DNA from 4 places in the Enterobacter cloacae complex sp. HYC080_NIDB genome. Region 4 is predicted to be linked to each of the others. Evidence: predicted binding sites of a transcription regulator. Region 4 holds the regulator's gene; each other region holds the start of a gene.
The links. Region 4 encodes CRP, which controls carbon source genes, mostly activating them, when cyclic AMP is high. Its sites were predicted from a motif close to ATGTGANNNNNNTCACAT; they were not measured.

Region 1 (2,205 bases), 1.9 Mb from region 4:
ATTACCGCCAAACGCCCTGTCGCTGAAGGCATCCACCAGATAAAAATCAATTTCCTGCATTGTCTCTCCCTCTCTTGTTATCAGTTTTTAGCGCAGATACACCGTGCCTTTCAGGTAGCACGACGCCTGACCGCTCATCAGCACCCGTTCCCCTCTCAGTTCACAACGCACGTCACCGCCCCGCGCCGACACCTGACGGGCAAACAGGGTCGTTTTGCCCAGTGTTTCACTCCAGTAGGGGATCAGCATCGTGTGCGCGGACCCGGTGACCGGATCTTCCGGGACGGAAACGCCCGGTGAGAAGAAGCGGCTGACAAAGTCATATTCCCCCTCGCCCGGTGCCGTCACGCTAACTTTGTGCTCACCCGGTGTCATCGCAGACAGGTTCGGCATAAGGGCTTCAACCTGCTGGCGGTTTTCCAGGACGATCACCCACGCGCGCCCTTTACGGGCGTCAACGTAGTGGCGGATACCCAGCGCCGCGATCATCTCTGGCGGTGGCGTCTCTTTATGTGTCGGACACGCCGGGAAATCCAGCGTCATCCACTCTCCCTCCCGGCTGACCGTCAGGCGGCCAGATGCGGTGTCGAAGTGGATCCGCGAGTCGGGGTAATCCAGTTCATGAAACAGGACGTACGCGGCGGCCAAAGTGGCATGCCCGCAGAGATTGACTTCGGTGAGCGTTGTAAACCAGCGTAGCTCAATGCCCCCTTTGCTGCAGACGAAAAAGGCCGTTTCCGATTGATTATGCTGTTGCGCCATTTTCAGTAGCGTTTCATCGGGTAACCATTCTTTCAGCGGACAAACCGCCGCCGGATTGCCACCAAACGACGTATCGCTGAACGCATCTACCAGATAAAAATCAATCTCCTGCATTGTCTTACCGCCTGTTTTTGTTGTGTTGTTCTTTTATATTCAATGAAAACACCCTCCCCGGCTACCGCTTTCACAAGGTAAACATTGAGATCTGCGTCACATAATGGTTGAGTTTTCGCCGTTTGACGTTTTAAGATCGTCTCCTCTTCTTTCCAGCAACGAATCTCCGACATCCCTATGACAACGAACACAGTTTCCCGCAGGGTTGCGTGGCTACGCGTGGTCACGCTGGCCATTGCCGCGTTTATTTTCAACACCACAGAGTTTGTTCCGGTTGGGCTGTTGTCTGACATTGCCGACAGTTTCCAGATGGAAACGGCTCAGGTGGGCATTATGTTGACCATCTACGCCTGGGTGGTGGCGCTGATGTCATTGCCGTTTATGCTGCTGACCAGCCAGATGGAGCGGCGCAAACTGCTGATCGGTCTCTTCGTGTTGTTCATCGCCAGCCATGTTCTGTCGTTTATGGCGTGGAACTTTACGGTGCTGGTCATTAGCAGGATTGGCATTGCATTCGCCCATGCGGTGTTCTGGTCGATCACCGCGTCGCTGGCTATACGCCTGGCCCCGGCGGGTAAACGCGCCCAGGCGCTGAGCCTGATTGCCACCGGCACCGCGCTGGCGATGGTGCTGGGTCTGCCGATTGGCCGTATCGTGGGGCAATACTTCGGCTGGCGTACGACCTTCTTCGCGATCGGCATGGGGGCACTGGTTACGCTGGTGTGTCTGATTAAGCTGCTGCCCGCGCTGCCGAGCGAACACTCTGGCTCGCTGAAAAGCCTGCCGCTGTTGATGCGTCGCCCTGCGCTGCTGAGTATCTATCTGCTTACCGTAATCGTGGTGACCGCCCATTACACGGCATACAGCTACATTGAACCGTTTGTTCAGGTGGTGGCAGGCTTTAGCGCCAATTTTGCCACCCTGTTACTGCTCATCCTCGGCGGTGCGGGCATTATCGGCAGCGTGCTGTTTGGCAAGCTGGGTAATCAGCATGCTTCCTTGCTTGTGAGCGGCGCCATTGGCCTGCTGCTCGCCTGCCTGCTGTTGCTGATGCCCGCCGCGGGCAGCGAAAACCATCTGGCGATCCTGAGCCTGTTCTGGGGCGTGGCGATCATGATCATCGGCCTTGGCATGCAGGTAAAAGTGCTGGCGCTGGCACCGGACGCGACGGACGTTGCCATGTCACTGTTCTCGGGGATATTTAATCTGGGCATCGGCGCGGGCGCGCTGGTGGGAAATCAGATTAGCCTTCATGTCTCGATGTCGGCGATTGGGTATCTGGGCGCTATTCCGGCCCTGGTCGCGCTTATCTGGTCAGTGCTCATCTTC
Region 2 (2,205 bases), 320 kb from region 4:
CCGCTTTACGGCAGCAAAACGTTGACTGGGCTCGCGTTACTGTAGTGAGGTGTCCCTCCCCTGGCGAATATCACGCGGAGACCAGCTGAATTCCCGACGAAACAGCGTCGAAAAGTGGTTACTGTCGCCGAAACCGCAGCGATAAGCGATATCCGTGACGCTTTCATCACTGTGGCGAAGCAGGTGGCGCGCTTTTATCAGCCGCAGACGGTTAAGGTAACGCTGGGGCGTCTGCCCGGTTCGCTGCTTAAGCTGGCGGTGCAGGGTGCGCAGGGAGAGTGAAAAATGACTCGCCAGCATTTCCCAGCAGATATCCTCGGCAATATGTTCCTCCAGCCAGGCCATCAGCTGGTTCAGGCGGGCTTCGCTGCTCTCCCCCTCCACCGGGTTACTGCGGCGCAACGCCACCAGCAGCTGCATAAACAACATCTCGCGCGTGGCGAGCGCATGCATCTCCTGTCCGTCCTGACTCTGCTCCATCTGGAGCAAAATCTGGCGAACCTGCTGCAGCGTGGCCTGATTCACGCGCCAGTGCGACGGATAATGTCCTTCCTTCTCCTGCGGCAGTAGCTGATGAAGCCCCGCGAGAAACTGGAACGCGTCCGGGGATCGATAGAGCACGTTCGTCAGGCACAGGTTGTCGGTATGCTCATACAGATGCCGATCGTGGTCGCGCACAAAGCAGACTGTGCCGCCGCTGATGGTGTAGGGCTGACCGTTAAAGACATGGATGCCCGTGCCATGCTCAACAATCACGATTTCATGAAAATCATGATGATGCTCCGGGAAAGCCGCCTGCGGCAGCCGCGGCTCTATCGCCACAGGCGAACCATCCGCCGGAAAAAAGTCCACGCTGTGCAGTATGGTCATAACGCCCCCCACCAATGAGAAATGTTCTCAAAATAGTAAATAAGGCCTCTCACCCTCACCTTAAATTTTCGACAGCAAACGCCGCAAAACCTGCCTGTTTTTCAAGAATAAGCGGGAAAGATCCGGAATTGCGGTCAACGTCACAGTGGCTGAACGGCGCGCCTTCGCGGAAAAGTGTGAACCCCCTCACGTTCATCTTTGCTTTCTTGCCAGCACGGGTTGCGGACTGTCAGTGGCGAGAAGGTGGTTTTTTCGCCCCTTTTTTACACTCAGCGCTAATGATTTCAAGAAGGATCCGACCATGACCTTTCGCCATTGTGTCGCTGTGGATTTAGGCGCATCCAGCGGCCGTGTAATGCTCGCCACCTGGGACTGCGACCAGCACACCCTTTCCCTTCGCGAGATGCATCGTTTTGCGAACTGCCTGCAAAAACAGGACGGCTTTGATACCTGGAACATTGATGAACTTGAGACGGAGATCCGTACCGGGCTCAAAAAAGTCTGCGATAGCGGGATCCTCATCGACAGCATCGGCATAGATACCTGGGGCGTCGATTATGTCTTGCTGGACAGCAGCGGCGCTCGCGTTGGCCTGCCCGTCTCCTACCGCGACAGCCGCACGGATGGCCTGATGGCGCACGCCATCGCCCGGCTCGGTAAGGATGATATCTACGGGCGCAGCGGCATACAGTTTCTGCCGTTTAACACGCTGTATCAGCTGCGCGCGCTGGTCGAGCAGCAGCCAGGGCTGGCAGCAGACGTTGCCCATGTGCTGCTGATCCCGGACTACCTGAGCTATCGCCTGACCGGCAACATGAACTGGGAATATACCAACGCCACCACCACCCAGCTGGTCAACATCAACTCGGATAACTGGGATGAGCACCTGCTGGCCTGGACGGGCGCATCCCCGGCGTGGTTCGGTACGCCGACCCATCCCGGCAACGTCATCGGCCAGTGGGTGTGCCCGCAGGGGAATGCGATCCCGGTCGTTGCCGTGGCGAGCCACGATACCGCCAGCGCGGTTATTGCCTCACCGCTTTGCGGTAAAGATGCCGCCTATCTCTCTTCCGGCACCTGGTCGCTGATGGGCTTTGAAAGCAAAACGCCTTACGTCAGCGAGGAGGCAATGGCCGCAAATATCACCAACGAAGGCGGGGCCGAAGGGCGCTATCGGGTGTTAAAGAACATTATGGGGTTGTGGCTGCTCCAGCGGGTGCTTAAGGAGCAGAAAATTACCGATCTGCCCGGGCTTATCGCCGACACCGAAAAGCGCAAAGCCTGTACGTTCCTGATTCATCCCAATGACGATCGCTTTATCAATCCGGCGCACAT
Region 3 (2,205 bases), 2.0 Mb from region 4:
ATAGCGGATTGTCAGTTGGCCTGGGATACCATTGAGAACATCAAGGCCACCATCGACCGCGTGCGTTATATGAGCCTCGATCATGTCTCCCCGCCGGAAATGCTGCTCAGACAGCATCACGATATTTTTAGCGCGCTGGAAAAACGCGACCCGGACGGCGTGGAGAAAGCGATGACGCTGCATTTGCAGGAAATCAGCGAATCCGTGCAGCTTATTCGTCAGGAAAACAGCGAGTGGTTTAGCGAGGAATAATATTCGCCGCACCCTGTTGGGCACGGCGTTGGGTTTAGCGAACGACTAACACCGGAATCGTGGCGTAGCGCAGAATGGATTCCGCATTCGATCCCAGCAGATGGGTGGTGATGCTCGGGTTTTTCGACCCGATGACAATCGCATCGTATTTCCCCTCCTTGCTCAGCTTGATAATTTCATCGCGAACGTTGCCAAAACGAACCATGCTGTGAATATTCTCTGGGGCAATATCAAACAGTCTTTTTAATTCGTTCATTTTCTTCGCGGATTCCGCGGTCATATACTCTTCAAACTTTTTGATATCGGCATTGAACCCGCGCAGGAGAGACCGACTGCTTGCAGGCAGAATGTTGACCAGGGTAATTGATGCCCCCTCTGCCTTTGCAAGGCTTGCCGCGTGGCGAACCGCTTTGTCGCTCAAATCCATTTCAAACACATCTACAGGCATCAAAATGTTCTTATACATAAGCCTGACTCCTTATTCCGATGAAAGGGTTATTTCCTGTACCCAGAATGGCAGCAGGAATATAAACCAACCCTAAACGCTTCCATGTTGAAACTATCAATAAATGAAAATAACGGTCTGCTTTGTAAATTGCTGTCGCGAACCGTCAGCACCTCATGTCATTAAGAAAAAAGTGTGACTTTGATCAAAAACAAAAACATCACTTGCAGACAGGCGTATTTATATGCCCCGTGAACGGTGAAACCTGAAATACCGCCGTAACGGATAAGTTAGAGAGGAGAAAATACCATGATGACATACGACCGTAACCGCAATGCAATTACCACTGGCAGCCGCGTGATGATTAGCGGCACAGGCAAAACTGGCGTGATTAAAGCGATCCACAGCGACGGGCTGGATGCCGCGCAGGTGCGCCGCAGCAAAACGGTGGAAGTGGAAGGATGCGAAGGTAAGTTCGAGCCGATTGAGCTGATTCGTCTGGGTATGCACTAAGTTGTGCGCTGACATGCCGCCGCGCACGGCGGCATGTACTGAATTACCGTTGAGACGCGTACTGCGCCACGGTAGCTTTCGCGCCCTTTTGCACCAAAGACCGGTACGCGGTCATCACAGCATCAACAAAGACGGTCTCACGCGGTAATTCTTTGCCAAAGATAGACTCAATGCCGAGCAGCGCACGCACGCGGCTTTCCCCTTCAGCACTTCCCTTCACTGCCTCCTGAATCACCGCCAGCTGCGGATCGCTCACCTCGATGGCATTACCCTGTTCATCCACTCCGCCGACATAGCGCATCCAGCCCGCCACGCCCAGCGCCAGCAGGGGGAAAGGTTTCTGATGCACCAGATGCCAGCGCACGGAATCTAACATGCGTTGCGGGAGCTTCTGGCTGCCGTCCATCGCGATTTGCCAGGTGCGATGACGCAGAGCCAGGTTGCTGTAGCGGGCAATCAGCAGATCGGCGTAATGTCCTAAATCGACGCCTTTCACCTTCAGGGTCGGCGCCTGCTCGTGGAGCATCAGCGCGTGAGCCGCAACGCGGTAATTCTCATCTTCCATGCAGTCGTTGATATGCTGATAACCGGCCAGATACCCCAGGTAAGCCAGGAAGGAGTGGCTGCCGTTAAGCATGCGCAGCTTCATCTCTTCAAACGGAATGACGTCTGATACCAGCTCGGCCCCGGCTTTTTCCCACGCAGGACGCCCCGCCACAAAGTTATCTTCGATCACCCACTGGCGGAAGGGTTCACAGGCCACGCCCGCCGGATCACGCACGCCAGTGAGCTGTTCGATTTTATCCAGCGTATCAGGCGTGACCGCAGGTACGATGCGATCCACCATGGTTGACGGGAACGTGACGTTAGCCTCGATCCAGTCCGCCAGCTCGCCGTCTACCGCCCGGGCATAGGAGCAGGTTACGTTGCGCATCACATGACCGTTTTCCGGCATGTTGTCGCAGGACATCACGCTAAAGGCCGGTAACCCCGCC
Region 4 (2,205 bases):
AGCGGCGGTAAGGATTTTTCCGGGTCGGTATGCTGGGTCAGCAAGGTGTATTTGGCTTCGCAGTAATCTGCAAGCTGCACATACAACAGGCTCAGAGATTCACGCAGCGGCTGTTCCCGCCACAGCCAGAACCAGAACCAGTTAAACAGCCCGTACCACAGCGTGCCGAGGGCGTAGATCAGCAGCGGCTCCCACACCGGCATATTCCCGGCGAGGCTCAGGGTGAAGATGGCGGCAATCAGTGAAGCGGGAAGCAGGCGGGCGTGCAGGGAACTGATTTCTGCTGTAACACCGAGGCTCATCGCCAGTACGGTCAGGATCAGCGGCAGCGGAATATCGCGCGCCAGTAAAAGCTGCACGGCGAGGCTACAGCCAGCAAACAGCGAACCGCCAACGATCAGGCGTTTGAAAAAGCGTTTATGCGGCGTGTCCAGACCTGCGATGTTGCAGCAGGCGGGAACGAGAGAAAACAGCAGACCCTGCTGGAGATGTCCCAGAATCAGGCCCACGGCCACAGGAAGGCACAACACCAGCGTTTGTCGCAGTGCGTAATTAACTTCCGGGTGATAGATCAGCCTGCGCCACATGGGGAATAGAGACAAAAACGGCGTGACACCTTGCGATGGCACGCCGTTTGAGCGGAATTAACGCGTTCCGTAGACCACGATGGTTTTACCGTGGGCAGAGATCAGGTTCTGATCTTCCAGCATTTTCAGGATACGACCCACCGTTTCGCGGGAGCAACCGACGATCTGACCAATTTCCTGACGGGTAATTTTAATTTGCATGCCGTCCGGGTGGGTCATGGCGTCTGGCTGTTTCGCCAGGTTCAGCAGGGTCTGCGCGATACGACCGGTGACGTCCAGGAAGGCGAGGTTACCCACTTTCTCGGATGTGACCTGCAGACGACGCGCCATCTGGGAAGAAAGACGCATCAGGATGTCAGGGTTTACCTGAATCAACTGACGGAATTTCTTGTAAGAAATTTCAGCCACTTCACATGCTGTCTTTGCACGAACCCAGGCGCTACGTTCCTGGCCTTCTTCAAACAGGCCCAGTTCACCGATAAAATCGCCCTGGTTCAGATAAGAAAGGATCATCTCTTTCCCTTCCTCATCTTTGATCAGCACTGCCACCGAGCCTTTGACGATGTAATACAACGTTTCCGCTTTTTCACCCTGGTGAATCAGCGTGCTCTTCGATGGGTACTTATGAATGTGGCAATGAGACAAGAACCATTCGAGAGTCGGGTCTGTTTGCGGTTTGCCAAGCACCATGCGCTGTTATCCTCTGTTATAAGCTGTCACCAGAGTCATCAGATGCATCCGGACTCTGGGGTTGCAATCGAATTCTTACCCATACCCTGGGAAGTCGGCTGTCGTAACGTTTCGCAGCCAGTAAAGTTTGATGTCCTCTGCATACATGTGTAACGTCAATGTATTACTGTAGCATCCTGAGTGTTTTAGCATAGCTTTCGCCGCGTGTCTCCTGGTGTCTCGCTTCAGCATGATGCAGGTCGCCTTCCGTTGCGAGAAATGTAACGCACGCGTAATCTGTCACCGAAAATGCAACGTTGGAGTTAAAGAATATGCAAGCGCGCGTGAAATGGGTTGAAGGTTTAACGTTCCTGGGCGAATCCGCGTCAGGGCACCAGATTTTGATGGACGGTAACTCCGGCGATAAAGCCCCCAGCCCAATGGAAATGGTGCTGATGGCGGCGGGTGGATGCAGCGCGATTGACGTGGTGTCGATTCTGCAAAAAGGTCGTCATGACGTGACGGATTGCGAGGTTAAACTCACCTCAGAACGTCGCGAAGAGGCGCCACGCCTGTTCACCCACATTAATCTGCACTTTGTGGTCACCGGTAAAGCGCTTAAAGACGCGGCGGTTTCGCGTGCGGTGGATCTGTCTGCGGAAAAATACTGCTCTGTGGCGTTAATGCTGGAGAAAGCGGTAAAAATCACGCATTCGTATGAAGTGATCGAGGCTTAATCTTTTGGCGGGTGGCGCTTCGCTGACCCGCCCTACAAAAGCATGAACGTAGGCCCGGTAAGCGCAGCGCCACCGGGCAGAACAACTCACGCAATCTGCTTCCCTTCCATCAACCGCTCCACCAGCGGCGTCATGATGAGCTCCATCGCCAGCCCCATTTTTCCGCCTGGTACCACTAACGTATTCATGTGCGAAATAAACGAGCCCTGCAG

Region 1: a site for CRP is predicted at 961-978, ahead of O1723_RS10740 (PhzF family phenazine biosynthesis protein). Genes of this name have one in related genera too.
Region 2: a site for CRP is predicted at 999-1,016, ahead of rhaS (HTH-type transcriptional activator RhaS). Genes of this name have one in related genera too.
Region 3: a site for CRP is predicted at 891-908, ahead of ydfZ (putative selenium delivery protein YdfZ). Genes of this name have one in related genera too.

What each region holds. Positions count from the first base shown of each region.
Region 1 covers NZ_CP114212.1:2,270,843-2,273,047, forward strand. The annotation lists gene O1723_RS10735 (PhzF family phenazine biosynthesis protein) at 1-60, opposite strand, end outside; gene O1723_RS10740 (PhzF family phenazine biosynthesis protein) at 88-876, opposite strand; gene O1723_RS10745 (sugar transporter) at 1,054-2,205, shown strand, end outside.
Region 2 covers NZ_CP114212.1:86,318-88,522, reverse strand. The annotation lists gene rhaS (HTH-type transcriptional activator RhaS) at 37-870, opposite strand; gene rhaB (rhamnulokinase) at 1,172-2,205, shown strand, end outside.
Region 3 covers NZ_CP114212.1:2,426,095-2,428,299, forward strand. The annotation lists gene O1723_RS11425 (GntR family transcriptional regulator) at 1-252, shown strand, start outside; gene O1723_RS11430 (universal stress protein) at 287-718, opposite strand; gene ydfZ (putative selenium delivery protein YdfZ) at 1,007-1,210, shown strand; gene O1723_RS11440 (mannitol dehydrogenase family protein) at 1,254-2,205, opposite strand, start outside.
Region 4 covers NZ_CP114212.1:408,419-410,623, forward strand. The annotation lists gene O1723_RS01815 (YccS/YhfK family putative transporter) at 1-587, opposite strand, end outside; gene crp (cAMP-activated global transcriptional regulator CRP) at 645-1,277, opposite strand; gene O1723_RS01825 (OsmC family protein) at 1,589-1,993, shown strand; gene O1723_RS01830 (phosphoribulokinase) at 2,080-2,205, opposite strand, start outside.